Regions from separate parts of the Mesorhizobium sp. B283B1A genome, predicted to be linked through region 4. Evidence: riboswitches for the same ligand, from Rfam matches in the RefSeq annotation. Region 4 holds a riboswitch; each other region holds the start of a gene.
The links. A riboswitch is a leader RNA that binds a small molecule or an ion and turns the genes downstream of it on or off. The one in region 4 is predicted to bind cobalamin.
Positions count from the first base shown of each region.

Region 1: another riboswitch for cobalamin. It lies ahead of LB577_RS28155 (CbtB domain-containing protein); the one in region 4 lies ahead of bluB (5,6-dimethylbenzimidazole synthase).
Region 2: another riboswitch for cobalamin. It lies ahead of LB577_RS21940 (aromatic ring-hydroxylating oxygenase subunit alpha); the one in region 4 lies ahead of bluB (5,6-dimethylbenzimidazole synthase).
Region 3: another riboswitch for cobalamin. It lies ahead of LB577_RS27955 (DUF1636 family protein); the one in region 4 lies ahead of bluB (5,6-dimethylbenzimidazole synthase).

Region 1 is NZ_JAIUIQ010000046.1:44,230-46,989, reverse strand. It holds gene cobU (bifunctional adenosylcobinamide kinase/adenosylcobinamide-phosphate guanylyltransferase) at 1-470, opposite strand, end outside; gene LB577_RS28160 (CbtA family protein) at 463-1,263, opposite strand; gene LB577_RS28155 (CbtB domain-containing protein) at 1,279-1,458, opposite strand; cobalamin riboswitch at 1,494-1,693, opposite strand; gene LB577_RS28150 (aromatic ring-hydroxylating oxygenase subunit alpha) at 1,837-2,760, shown strand, end outside.
Region 2 is NZ_JAIUIQ010000027.1:28,342-31,101, reverse strand. It holds gene LB577_RS21945 (hybrid-cluster NAD(P)-dependent oxidoreductase) at 1-30, opposite strand, end outside; gene LB577_RS21940 (aromatic ring-hydroxylating oxygenase subunit alpha) at 88-1,335, opposite strand; cobalamin riboswitch at 1,449-1,651, opposite strand; gene LB577_RS21935 (DUF680 domain-containing protein) at 2,144-2,359, shown strand; gene LB577_RS21930 (DUF680 domain-containing protein) at 2,438-2,635, shown strand; gene LB577_RS21925 (DUF680 domain-containing protein) at 2,701-2,760, shown strand, end outside.
Region 3 is NZ_JAIUIQ010000046.1:1,124-3,883, forward strand. It holds gene cobW (cobalamin biosynthesis protein CobW) at 1-536, opposite strand, end outside; gene LB577_RS27955 (DUF1636 family protein) at 539-967, opposite strand; cobalamin riboswitch at 1,005-1,211, opposite strand; gene LB577_RS27960 (winged helix-turn-helix domain-containing protein) at 1,241-2,440, opposite strand.
Region 4 is NZ_JAIUIQ010000013.1:57,169-59,928, reverse strand. It holds gene LB577_RS13535 (exodeoxyribonuclease VII small subunit) at 1-185, opposite strand, end outside; gene LB577_RS13530 (histone deacetylase family protein) at 189-1,115, opposite strand; cobalamin riboswitch at 1,237-1,417, shown strand; partial or broken gene bluB (5,6-dimethylbenzimidazole synthase) at 1,420-2,046, shown strand; gene LB577_RS13520 (hypothetical protein) at 2,211-2,760, opposite strand, start outside.

The sequences.
Region 1 (2,760 bases), on a different contig from region 4:
TCGGCAATCGCCGCAACCTGCTGGTTGAGCCGGCCGGCGGCATCGCGGAACCGACGCGCCAGCGCGTTGTCCGGCACGATGCCTTGCCCGACTTCGTTGGACACCACGAACCAGGACCCGCGCGGTCGCAACAGCACGTCAGTCAGCCGCCGGCATTCCTGCTCGATATCGTGTTCGGCCAGCATGTGATTGGTCAGCCACAGGGTCAGGCAGTCGACAAGCACCGGCTGATTGTCGGGCAAAGCCTCGAGCGCGCCGGCGAGGTCCAGTGGTGCATCGATGGTTGACCACCCTTCGCCGCGCCGCGAGCGGTGCACCGCGATGCGCTCGCGCATCTCGTCGTCATAGGCTTCAGCCGTGGCGATATAGGTCCATGGCGAAGGCAACGCCGTCGCCAGGGTCTCGGCGTGCGCGCTCTTGCCGGAGCGCGCGCCACCAATGATGAAAGTCAGCTTGCCTTGATCAGGCAAAGCTGTCGCGCAGGCTGGTCGCGGTGCCGGTGAAGCGGCCGCGCACCACGCCGACGACCGCGCCGAGCACCAGCCAGAACACCAGATTGGTTACGGTCACCGCCACCACGAACTGATGATGCAGGCCTTCCGGGATCGGCGTCTCGAAACTGTCGGGCTGCGGCGCACCGACAATATGCGGGGCGACGATCAAAGCCACGCCGAGGATCGCGAGCGGCAGCGATTTGCGGAAGGCGATCAGCCCAAGACCGATCGCCGTGGCCGCCACCGTCGAGACCCACCAAATCTGGCGCGGCAGCAACTCGGCCGCCGGCATCGCCGGCAGTTCCGGCGGCAGGCCGAGGCCAGGCGCCAGCGTGAACACGGCAAACCCTGCCAGGCCCCAGAACACACCCTGGCGCCAATTGCCGATGCCGCCCGCGAATTCCGAGACCGCGACCAGGACCAGCGCGAAGCCGATGCCGGTGACGATGTTGGCAAGCACGCTGAAGCCGAAACGCTCGAAACCATCGGCCGGCGCCCAGCCTTCGTCTTCCGCCGGAGCGGCGGCTTCGGCCGGCGCCGGCGCGGCGGAGCTCATGGCATGCCCCGCCGGTGCGGCGGTGCTCATGGCATTGGTATCCGCGGCAGTGGGCGCGGCCTGGTCATGATGGTGGCCGCCACCGGCCTGCTCGTAGACTTCGGCCTTGAGGATAAGCGGCACGGTGGCATAGGCCTGCATGCAGGCGAGAACGACGCCGGCCACAAGCCCTGCGATCGCCGCGATGAACACGACGTTGCGAAACAGGTTCATGATGTCAAATCCTCGTCAGTGGCAGGGAAACGCCATCGAATGACGATAGTCGTGGGCGGCATTGTGGACCGCATCGATATGCGAGAAGCCGACGAAGCCGACGACGAAGATGCCGAGCAGCGCGGCTAGCGCGAGCTGCATGAAGCGCGACTGCGAGGAGACCGAGGCGCCGAGGGAGACGGAGGCAGTATTCATGTCTTGTCCTTTCACCCTCCACCCGAGGGTATCGAAGTCAGTTTCCTGTCGCCGGCAGGTCTCCTGGCTCGCGGATCAGCGCCCTTCTCCACCTTCCCGAAGAAAAAATCTTCAGTGGCATATGGAGAGGACTACCGCACACAGTTGCGGGGGCAGCCACGGCATTGGGCGACAATTGAGCCCGCACCGCATTCCCTCTTGGCTCCAAAACGGAACCGACGACAGCGTGACTATACGGAAAATCACGACACGCGGCAAACCAAATTCCGCCGGCAACCAGCGCGATTGCGCCATGCCGGCGACATCGGCCGTTCTCGGCACCACAATTGACAATCATCCCGGCCGGGTGTCGGCTGGCCACTTCACGGGAAGCGAGCCATGCAGCCTCCAGCCCTGCAGCCACCAGTCCTGCAGCCCAATGCCAGCGAACGCGATCGCTACAACGGCCTGACCCGGGCTGAAGCGACGTTGTCGTCATCGGCCTATTGGGACGGCGAGAGCTATCAGCGCGACCTCGATGCGATCTGGTATCGAAGCTGGCTGCTCGTCTGCCGGGAAGCCGATCTCGCCCAACCGCTGGCTTTCCGCACCTTCCGCGTCGGCACGCAGGAAATCGTCGTGCTGCGCGACGAGACCGGCGAACTGCGCGCGTTCCACAACACCTGCCGGCATCGCGGCTCGCAGCTGTGCCAGGAAAGCGAAGGCCGGCTGAAGGCGCGGCTGATCACTTGCCCCTATCATGCCTGGTCCTATTCGCTGCGCGGCGACCTCGTGCGCGTGCCATCGAAATCGCTGCCCGAAGGCTTCGACAAGGCCGACCATCCGCTCTATCGCGTCGCGCTCTCGGTGTGGCGCGGCTTCGTGTTCGTCAATTTGCAGGAGGGAGCGAATTTGCAGGAGGACGCGAATTTGCAGGAGGGCGCGGCGGGCTCGGCGCAGGCCTCCTTCGATCCCGCCTCCGGCGATCTCGGCAATTGGCCGCTGGAGACGCTTGTATCAGGCCATGTGCTGCGCAAGGTGATGAACTGCAACTGGAAGATTTTTTGGGAAAACTTCAACGAATGCCTGCACTGCCCCGGCGTTCACAAGGATCTGTCGCGGCTGGTGCCGATCTATGGCCGCGGCCTGATGAGCCGGCATGACGACCCCGAATGGGTGCGCCACGCCGACAATGACGCGCCGGAATTTTCGGGTGGTTTGCGCGTCGGCGCCGAAACCTGGTCGCGCGACGGCAAGACCCATGCACCGGTCTTCGCGGGCTTGACGCCGGCCGAGCGCGCCGCCGGCCAGACCTACGCCACC
Region 2 (2,760 bases), on a different contig from region 4:
GAGATGGCGATAGAGGCCAAGATCGGTCATCGCATTCATCCTCTGGTCCTTCTTGCCCTGCTCATGTCGTGTTTGGGCAACATGAGCTCACGCAACGCTGCGCAGCGCCGGCTTGCCGTCTTCGGCAAGGCGCGGACCGATGAAGCGGGCGTACCAGTCGACGAACTGGATGACGCCTCCCTCGTGCAACTCCGAATAGGGGCCGGGCTCATAGGCCGGCGACAGGATGCCGAAGGCGTTCTCCTCGACGATGCGGCGGTCCTGGTCGTTGGTCTCGGTCCACACATGGGTGAGTTCGGTGAGATCGTAGTCGACGCCCTCGACCGCATCCTTGTGGACCAGCCATTTGGTCGTCACGGCGGTTTCCGTGGCGCTGATCGGCAGCACGCGGAAGGTCACGGCATGGTCGATGAGGATATGGTTCCATGTCGTCGGGTAGTGATAGTGCATCAAGGTGCCGATGCGGTCGGCCGAGACGTTGTCGGAGAGGTTCTTCCTCACCGCCCGCTTGCCGCTCATCGTGTAGCTGACGGCATCGCGCAGCAGCGGCGCGCGGGTGGCGCGATACTGTCCGGCCGGATCGATGCGGAACTTGCTCGGCAGGCCGGCCGCCTCGCATTTCGCCCAGTGCGCCAGCATCTCCGGATCGCTGTCGGCGCCCTGCACGCCGGTCACGGTCGGTGCTTCCGGGAACGTCTTGCACAATTCCGGGTGATTGCCCGCGCAATGATAGCACTCGCGGTTGTTTTCCCAGACGAGCTTCCAGTTGCCCTTCTCGATGATCGTGCTCTCGAAGGCGATCTTCGCCTCGCCGAGCCGGTGCGGCTTGAGGTAGGGTTCGATCATCGCCCGCATCGGCGCGAAGTCGGCCGGCTCCTTCGCCAGGCAGATGAAGATATAGCCGGCGACGCTTTCGCAGGCGACCGGCTTCAGCCCGAACTGGCTCTTGTCGAAACCCTCGGCCATCTGGCGGGCGAACAGCAGGCGGCCGTCCAGCTCATAGGTCCACTGGTGATAGGGGCAGACCAGTTTGGCGGCCATGCCCTTCTCGGTGTTGCAGACGCGGCTGCCGCGGTGGCGGCAGGAATTGTGGAAGGCGTTGATCTTGCCCTGCTGATCGCGCACCAGCACGACCGGATAGTCGCCGATCTGCACGGTGATGAAGCTGCCTGGCTTGGGCAGCTCGCAATCATGGCCGATGAACAGCCAATCGCGATACCAGATCAGCTCCATGTCGAGCTTGAAGTAGTCCGGATCGGTGTAAAAGGGCTGTTCCAGCGAAAAGCCCTGTCTGCGGCTGTTCAAGAGCCTCAGCATGTCGTTGCGAGCATCCATGTCCTGTCCTCATATCCAAGGACTGAACTGGTGGTGATGGAGGAAGGATCGGACGCAGGCCGGCGCCAGCCGGGCATGCATCATCCACCCCTTGACCGCCCACCGCGATCAGTCGAGTTCTAGCAATCTCGGGCTGGTTTCCGGGCTCTGGAGTCGTCCTTGCGGACCATCGCGACACCTTCCCAGGCTTTCGCCCAGTGGTCTCCCGTTGCGACTTGAACTCCACCACCGTTGCGGGGGCAGCGCCGGATTCTGACCGGCTTCCCAATTCTCCACTCCGTCGTCACGAAGCGGCACCTGAGATGGCGTGATCTAATCACGGCATGCATCGCGGCGTCGGCATGAAAACGACATCGCATCCATGCGGCGCGACACGCATGCAAGATCGTCCGTACAAGGATCGCGACCTTTGAAACCGGCTCGTCGCCAGCACCCCAAACGTTGTTTTTCGATCCTTGGCCGGAGCCAAAGAAAGGTTAACAGTTTCGAAAAGTGACTATTAGCGAAACCTAAAATCGAACCGAACGGTTCGTTTCTGTTGACGGTGCGTGCAGGATGTTGTGAACGCTGGGCCTCCGACACAGTTGGTGATAGCTCCCTTGATCCTTCTAACTAATTGATAAAAAAAGCAAAAAAATTGATGTGGAAGCCGGTGGTACAATTTCAAGTGGTGGATTCATGGTCCACGCGGAACAACTTCGTGATTGGAAACGGCCATCTGGCTTTCCCAAATCGGGGCTGTCCGAACGACGCGATTTCATCCCAAGACACGCCGCTAGACGGACGGAAAAATACTGGAGTGCCCAAAATGAAAAAGATTGTTCTCACTGCCGCCGCCCTTCTGGCCATTTCCGGCAGCGCCTTCGCTGGTAGCGACCATTATAGTTCGGACCATTACGGTTCGAATGCGACCCCTGCAGCCACTGCCGTCGACAGCTCGTACACCGCTTCGGTCAAGAAGTCGGAACCGGCTGCTCAGACGCCTGTCCAGGGTGCCGACCACAACCTCTTCGGTAACCACTAACAGCCAACCGCCGGTTGACGGCTGCTTGCCCGCCGTCCTGGCGAACTCAAAAATTCATCAAAATTCAGGAGACTTGAAATGAAGAAGATCATTCTTGCTGCCGCCGCCGTTCTGGCCATTTCCGGCAGCGCTCTCGCCGGCAGCGACAACTATGGCGCCAACCAGCCTGCCGTGACGTCGACCGACAATTCGTACACGGCTTCGACCAAGAAGTCGGAACCGGCTGACCAGAAGCCTGTCGTCGGCGCCGACCACAACCTCTTCGGCAACAACTAAAGCCGACCCGGCAACGGCGGGTTTGCCCGCCATGCCGTGGAATTCGAGACTTCAGGAGACTTGAAATGAAGAAGATCATCCTTGCTGCCGCCGCCGTTCTGGCGATTTCCGGCAGCGCTTTCGCC
Region 3 (2,760 bases), on a different contig from region 4:
TCCTCGAACACTTCCTCAACCGGGTCGTCATGGTCGAGGCTCTCATCCTGAGCGCGCTGCGCCTGCAGCGCGTCCATGTCATTGGCGACGCGGCCTTCGGCCAGCGCGGGACCGTCGACCACGGCGATCACGCCGTCGACCGTGACGCGGCTTTTCACCGTCGGCCACTGGAAGGCCTGGACCAGCGGCTTGGGCAGAGCCAGGCCGGACGTCTCGATCAGGATGTGGTCGACCTTCGGCGTCAGCGCCAGGATCTGGTCGAGCGCCGGCACGAAATCGTCGGCCACGGTGCAGCAGATGCAGCCATTGGCCAGTTCGACGATGTTTTCCTCCGGGCAGGTGTCGATGCCGCAGCCCTTCAAAATCTCGCCGTCGATGCCGATGTCGCCGAACTCGTTGACGATGATGGCAATGCGTTTGCCGCCGGCGTTTTCCAGCAGATGGCGGACCAGCGTCGTCTTGCCCGCGCCGAGAAAGCCGGTGACGACGGTGCAGGGAACGCGAGAGAGGTTGGCGGACGAATCTGGAACAGTCATGGTCAGTCCTTCAGCATGTCGAGGGGAGGGATGCGGGCAACGAGGCCGCGCTTGAGGCTATCGGGCCGGCCACGCCATGGGATGAGGCCGTCGGTCGAGGTGGCGAAGAGCTTTGCGCCGGCGACAAGGTCGGCGCCGCAGGCCGTGGTCAGGTCGCCGAAGACATAGCTCCAGCAGCCGTCGCGCAGGATGGCGGCGCTCAGCCGGCGCTTGCAATTGCCGAGGCATTCGACAGTACGGACGCGGATATCTTCGCCCGAGGCGGCGTTGCGCGTATCCTCAGCCAGCAGTTCGCCGGCGCGGGGATGGGCGTCGGAGCCGGTTTCGTCACGGCACGAGGCGCAGATGATCACGGTGACGCCGGACAAGGCATCGCTGTCGGCGGACGAATTGTCCGCTGTGCCAGCCGAAAAACTGCTGTTCTGGTCCAAAAACCGGGCTCCTTGCCCGGAAACCCGCCGGGCGATCGGATTAGTTGTCGCAGACGGCAGGTCTCCTGGCTCGCGGGTCATCGCCTTGGTTAGCCGCCTTCCCGGGAATTCCCAGTGGCTTTCGGCCTTGGCTCGTCGCTTACAGTTGCGGGGACAGCCGCGGATTTGAGATTTTTCATCCCGCACCGCATTCCCTCTTAGCCCCTCTCATTGAAGAGAAGAGACCGTCTGGAGCGGATTTAGGCTGTTGCAGGCAGGACTGTCAACGCGGGCCTACGACATGGCGATGTCGGCAAGTGACTGTCCGAGGTCGCCGGCGGGCGTCACTTCCATGCGCTCAAGCCCGAGCCAGCCCTGCATTTGCTTCAATTCCTCGAAAAGCTGGGCGGCGGTTTCAGGCGGTGCGCCAGCTTCGGCATAGGCTGCGTGGACGCGTAGCACACTCGCCGGCCGATCGGCCTTGAGATCGACGCGCGCTACAATCCTGTCGCCGAGCAGGAACGGCAGGACGTAATAGCCGTATTGGCGCTTTTCGGCCGGCGTGTAGATCTCGATACGGTAGTGGAAATCGAACAGCCGCTCCGAGCGCGAGCGTTCGAAGACCACGGGATCGAACGGGGCCAGTAAGGCACGGGCGTCGATTTTCCTGGGCAGACGCGCATCCTTGTGCAGGTAAGCGGGCTTATCCCAGCCTTCGACGCGCACCGGCAGCAGCTCACCGAGTTCGACCAATTCCTCCAGGCGGCCCTTCATGTCGGCGGGGGAAAGGCGGAAATAGTCGCGCAAATCGCCTGATGTCGCCACGCCATGGGCGCGGGCGGAGATGCGCAGCAATTCGCGGTGCGCGTCCTCGGCGGCCGGTACGGGCAGGTCGAGAACCGCCGGCGGCAGCACGCGCTCGGGCAGGTCATAGAAGCGCTCGAACCCGCGGCGGTGCGCCGTCGTGATGCGCCCGGCCCAGAACAGCCATTCGAAGGCATGCTTGGCGTGGCTCCAGCCCCACCAGCCGCCCGAGCCTTTCTGGCCTTCGAGCGCGGAAGCAGCGATCGGGCCGCGCGCGACGACCTCGCGGTAGATCTCTTCTCTATAGGCGGCGTGCTCGCGGCCCCATTTGGCCAGCCCCAGATACATCTCTTTGCCTTGCTCGGCGCGCTGCATGCGCCAGCGCATCAGCGGCCAGGTCTCCACCGGCAGGAAGGAGGCCTCGTGCGCCCAGTATTCGAACACCGTGCGCTTGCGGGTGACGGCGGCGTTGTCGAGCAGAGCGAGCGGGTAGGGGCCAAGGCGCGAATAGAGCGGCATATAATGCGCGCGCACCACCGCGCTGACGGAATCGATCTGCAGCAGGCCGGTGCGGGACAGAACGCGGGCGAAATGACGGCGGTCGGGCGTGCCATTAGGGCGGGAGTCGAGAAAACCCTGAGCGGCGAGCGCGACGCGCCGGGCGGTGGCAAGCGGGATCTTTTCCTTCATTCGGATGCGACTCTTGTAACTCGTTGACCGTCGTTTGATGGGTGATTCCTGTCCATGCTAGCAGGGTTTTGGCGGCATCCATGTCAGGAGAGAAAAGTGGAGTAAAAAGCGAAGGAAATCAAACAGGAGCGTATCGGACCAGTTTCTCCGTATATGCCGTCCAGCACCGCCTTTTGAACAAGGTTTGACTTGCTTCGCTGGAAGTGCTGCGCTAACCCTCGCCGCGTTGCAGCATAGGCCCCTTAAAACGGTTCAGCGGTTAAACTGTCACGCTTCCGCATTAAGGTCCGGTGCTGTAATCAAAATGGATTGGCGCCAAC
Region 4 (2,760 bases):
TTGTCCTCGGCAGCCTTCAGCAGCCGGTCGCAATGCACCTTCAATGCCTCGCCGCGCTCATAGATCTTGATCGACTGGTCGAGCGGCACGTCGCCACGCTCCAGATCATCGACGATCTTCTCCAGCGCGTCGAGTGCCTGTTCGAAGCTCATCGCCTTGACGTCTTCGTTGGTCTCACCAGCCATCGTTCATCCTTTCATCAGTCGCCCGACATGGGCGGCGACCGAAAATGCCAATCCCTGCAGATCGTAGCCGCCCTCGAGCAGGCTGACGAGCCGGTTGCCGCTGTGGCGCGCGGCACGCTGCATCAGCTGGCCGGTCGCCCAGTCGAAATCGTCCTCGGTCAGGTTGATCTCGGCCAGCGGGTCGCGGTGGTGCGCATCGAAGCCTGCGGAAATGACGATCAATTCCGGCGCGAAATTGTCGAGCGCCGGCAGCACGCGCGACAGGAAGGCATCGCGAAACACCTCACTGCCGGTCTGCGGCGCCAGCGGCGCGTTGACGATATTGCCGGCGCCGGTCTCGTCCTTCGCGCCGGTGCCGGGGTAGAGCGGCATCTGATGCGTCGAGCAGTAGAGCACCGAGGGATCATCCCAGAAAATGTCCTGCGTGCCGTTGCCGTGATGCACGTCCCAGTCGACGACCGCCACGCGCTCGACGCCATGCTTCTTCTGCGCATAACGCGCGGCGATGGCCGCCGTGTTGAAGAGGCAGAAGCCCATGGCCGTGGTTTTTTCGGCATGGTGGCCGGGAGGCCGCGCTGCGACGAAGACATTGTCGGCGCGGCCCTCAAAGACATCGTCGACGGCGGCATTGGCGGCGCCGATCGCCGCGATCGCCGCTTGCCAGCTCTTCGGGCTGGCGGTGGTGTCGGCATCGATGCGGGCGATACCTTGGTCAGGGATGGCGGCGCGCACGCGGGCGACGAAATCGGCGGGATGCGCATAGAGGATGGTGGCCTCGTCACCTTCCGGCGCCGTGACACGATCGAGCGCGGCAAAGGCCTCGTCGTCGAGCACGCGCTCGATGGCGCGCAAGCGATCCGGCCGCTCGGGGTGGCCAGGCGGCGTGATGTGTTCGAGGAAGATCGGATGCGTGTAGAGACGAGTGGCCATGCTCCCTATCTAGTGCCCCGGCGCCGCGATGGCCATGCATCGCGGCTCGATCGCTGGGGAAAATCACGTCTGCGTCCATTGGCGTCGCTGCGGGGATTGGCGCCCCGGGCGGTTCGGCGTAAGGTCGCCGACACTGCCTGGTGCCCGCCGCAAGCGGGAGAATCGGGAACACGGTTGAATTCCGTGGCGTGCCCAACGCTGTGAGGGGGACCGCGCCGGTAAATGCCACTGTCGATGACGGGAAGGCACCGGACGCGGGTTGATCCCAAGCCAGAAGACCGGCCTGGCAGACATCGTCATCCGCATGGTCAGGCGGCTGGCATCGATAGCAATCGCAAGGGGACAAGCGATGCCGGAACACATGACCGCTCCTGGTAGCGACGGATTTGACCAGATGGCGCGCGACGCGGTCTACCGCGCCATGTTCACGCGGCGTGACGTGCGCAGCCATTTCCTGCCCGACGCGCTCGACGACGAGGTGCTGGCGCGGCTGCTGCTTGCCGCCCACCACGCTCCGTCGGTCGGCTTCATGCAGCCGTGGAACTTCATCGTCATCCGCGATGCCGCACGACGCGCGGAGGTGCGCGACCTGTTCCTCGCCGCGCGCGAACAGGAACTTCCGGCCATCGAACAGGAAAGGCAGGCGCTCTACCGCAAGCTCAAGCTGGAAGGCATCTGCGAGAGCGCGCTCAACATCTGCATCACCTGCGACCGGCAACGCTCGCAGGGTTCGCCGCTGGGACGCTGGCACAATCCGGAGATGGACCTCTACAGCACGGTCTGCGCGGTGCAGAATTTCTGGCTGGCCGCGCGCGCCGAGGGCGTCGGTGTCGGCTGGGTCAGCATCATCGAGGCTGAGGCGCTGAAAAGCCTGCTGGCTATTCCCGATCACGTGACGCCGGTCGCCTATCTCTGCGTCGGCCGGGTCTCCGAATTCGCGCCCAAACCGGACCTCGAAACGCATGGCTGGGGCCGACGCCTACCGTTGCCCGAACTGATCATGAGCGAGACTTTTTGCGGCCAAGGCGAGATGCGGCTCAAATCGACGGTGGCGCGCCTCAACGCCGTCGATGCGGTCGCGGTAAGCCCCGCCGATCAGCGTGTCGCGCCGGCCGTGTCCCAGCGCGAGCCGCCGAAGGAGGCCAGCGCCTTGTCCTTGAGTTCCCTGAATTTCGACGATGCCTCGGCGAGCCTGGCGTCCCAGGCGGGATCGGGCACCTGGCCGGCGATGGTCTTGAAATAGACCTGCATCAGGCAGGCGATGGCGAAAGGCTCGATGAAAGCCGCCTTGAACGCCCAGGCAAAGACGATGGCGAGCACGAAGGCCCAACCAGCCAGTTGCCCCGGCATGATGAAGAGAATTGCGGCGGCAGGAGCCAGCATCAACAGGAAGATGACGAAGGACATGCCCCACATGATCACCGCCAACCAGACGGCGTTCTTGACCATGGTCTTGCCGTTCTGGGCATAGAGCACCACGCCCTGGCGCGCGGTCTCGAAGGGCGAGGACGAATTGATGCGGATATTGTAGCCGAGGATGATCTCGTCGACATAGGTCAGCGACAGGCGGATCACCGTGTTGATGAAGGAGACCAGACCGCTCAGGCCCGGAATCGGCAGGAAGGCGGCGATGCCGCCAAGCAGA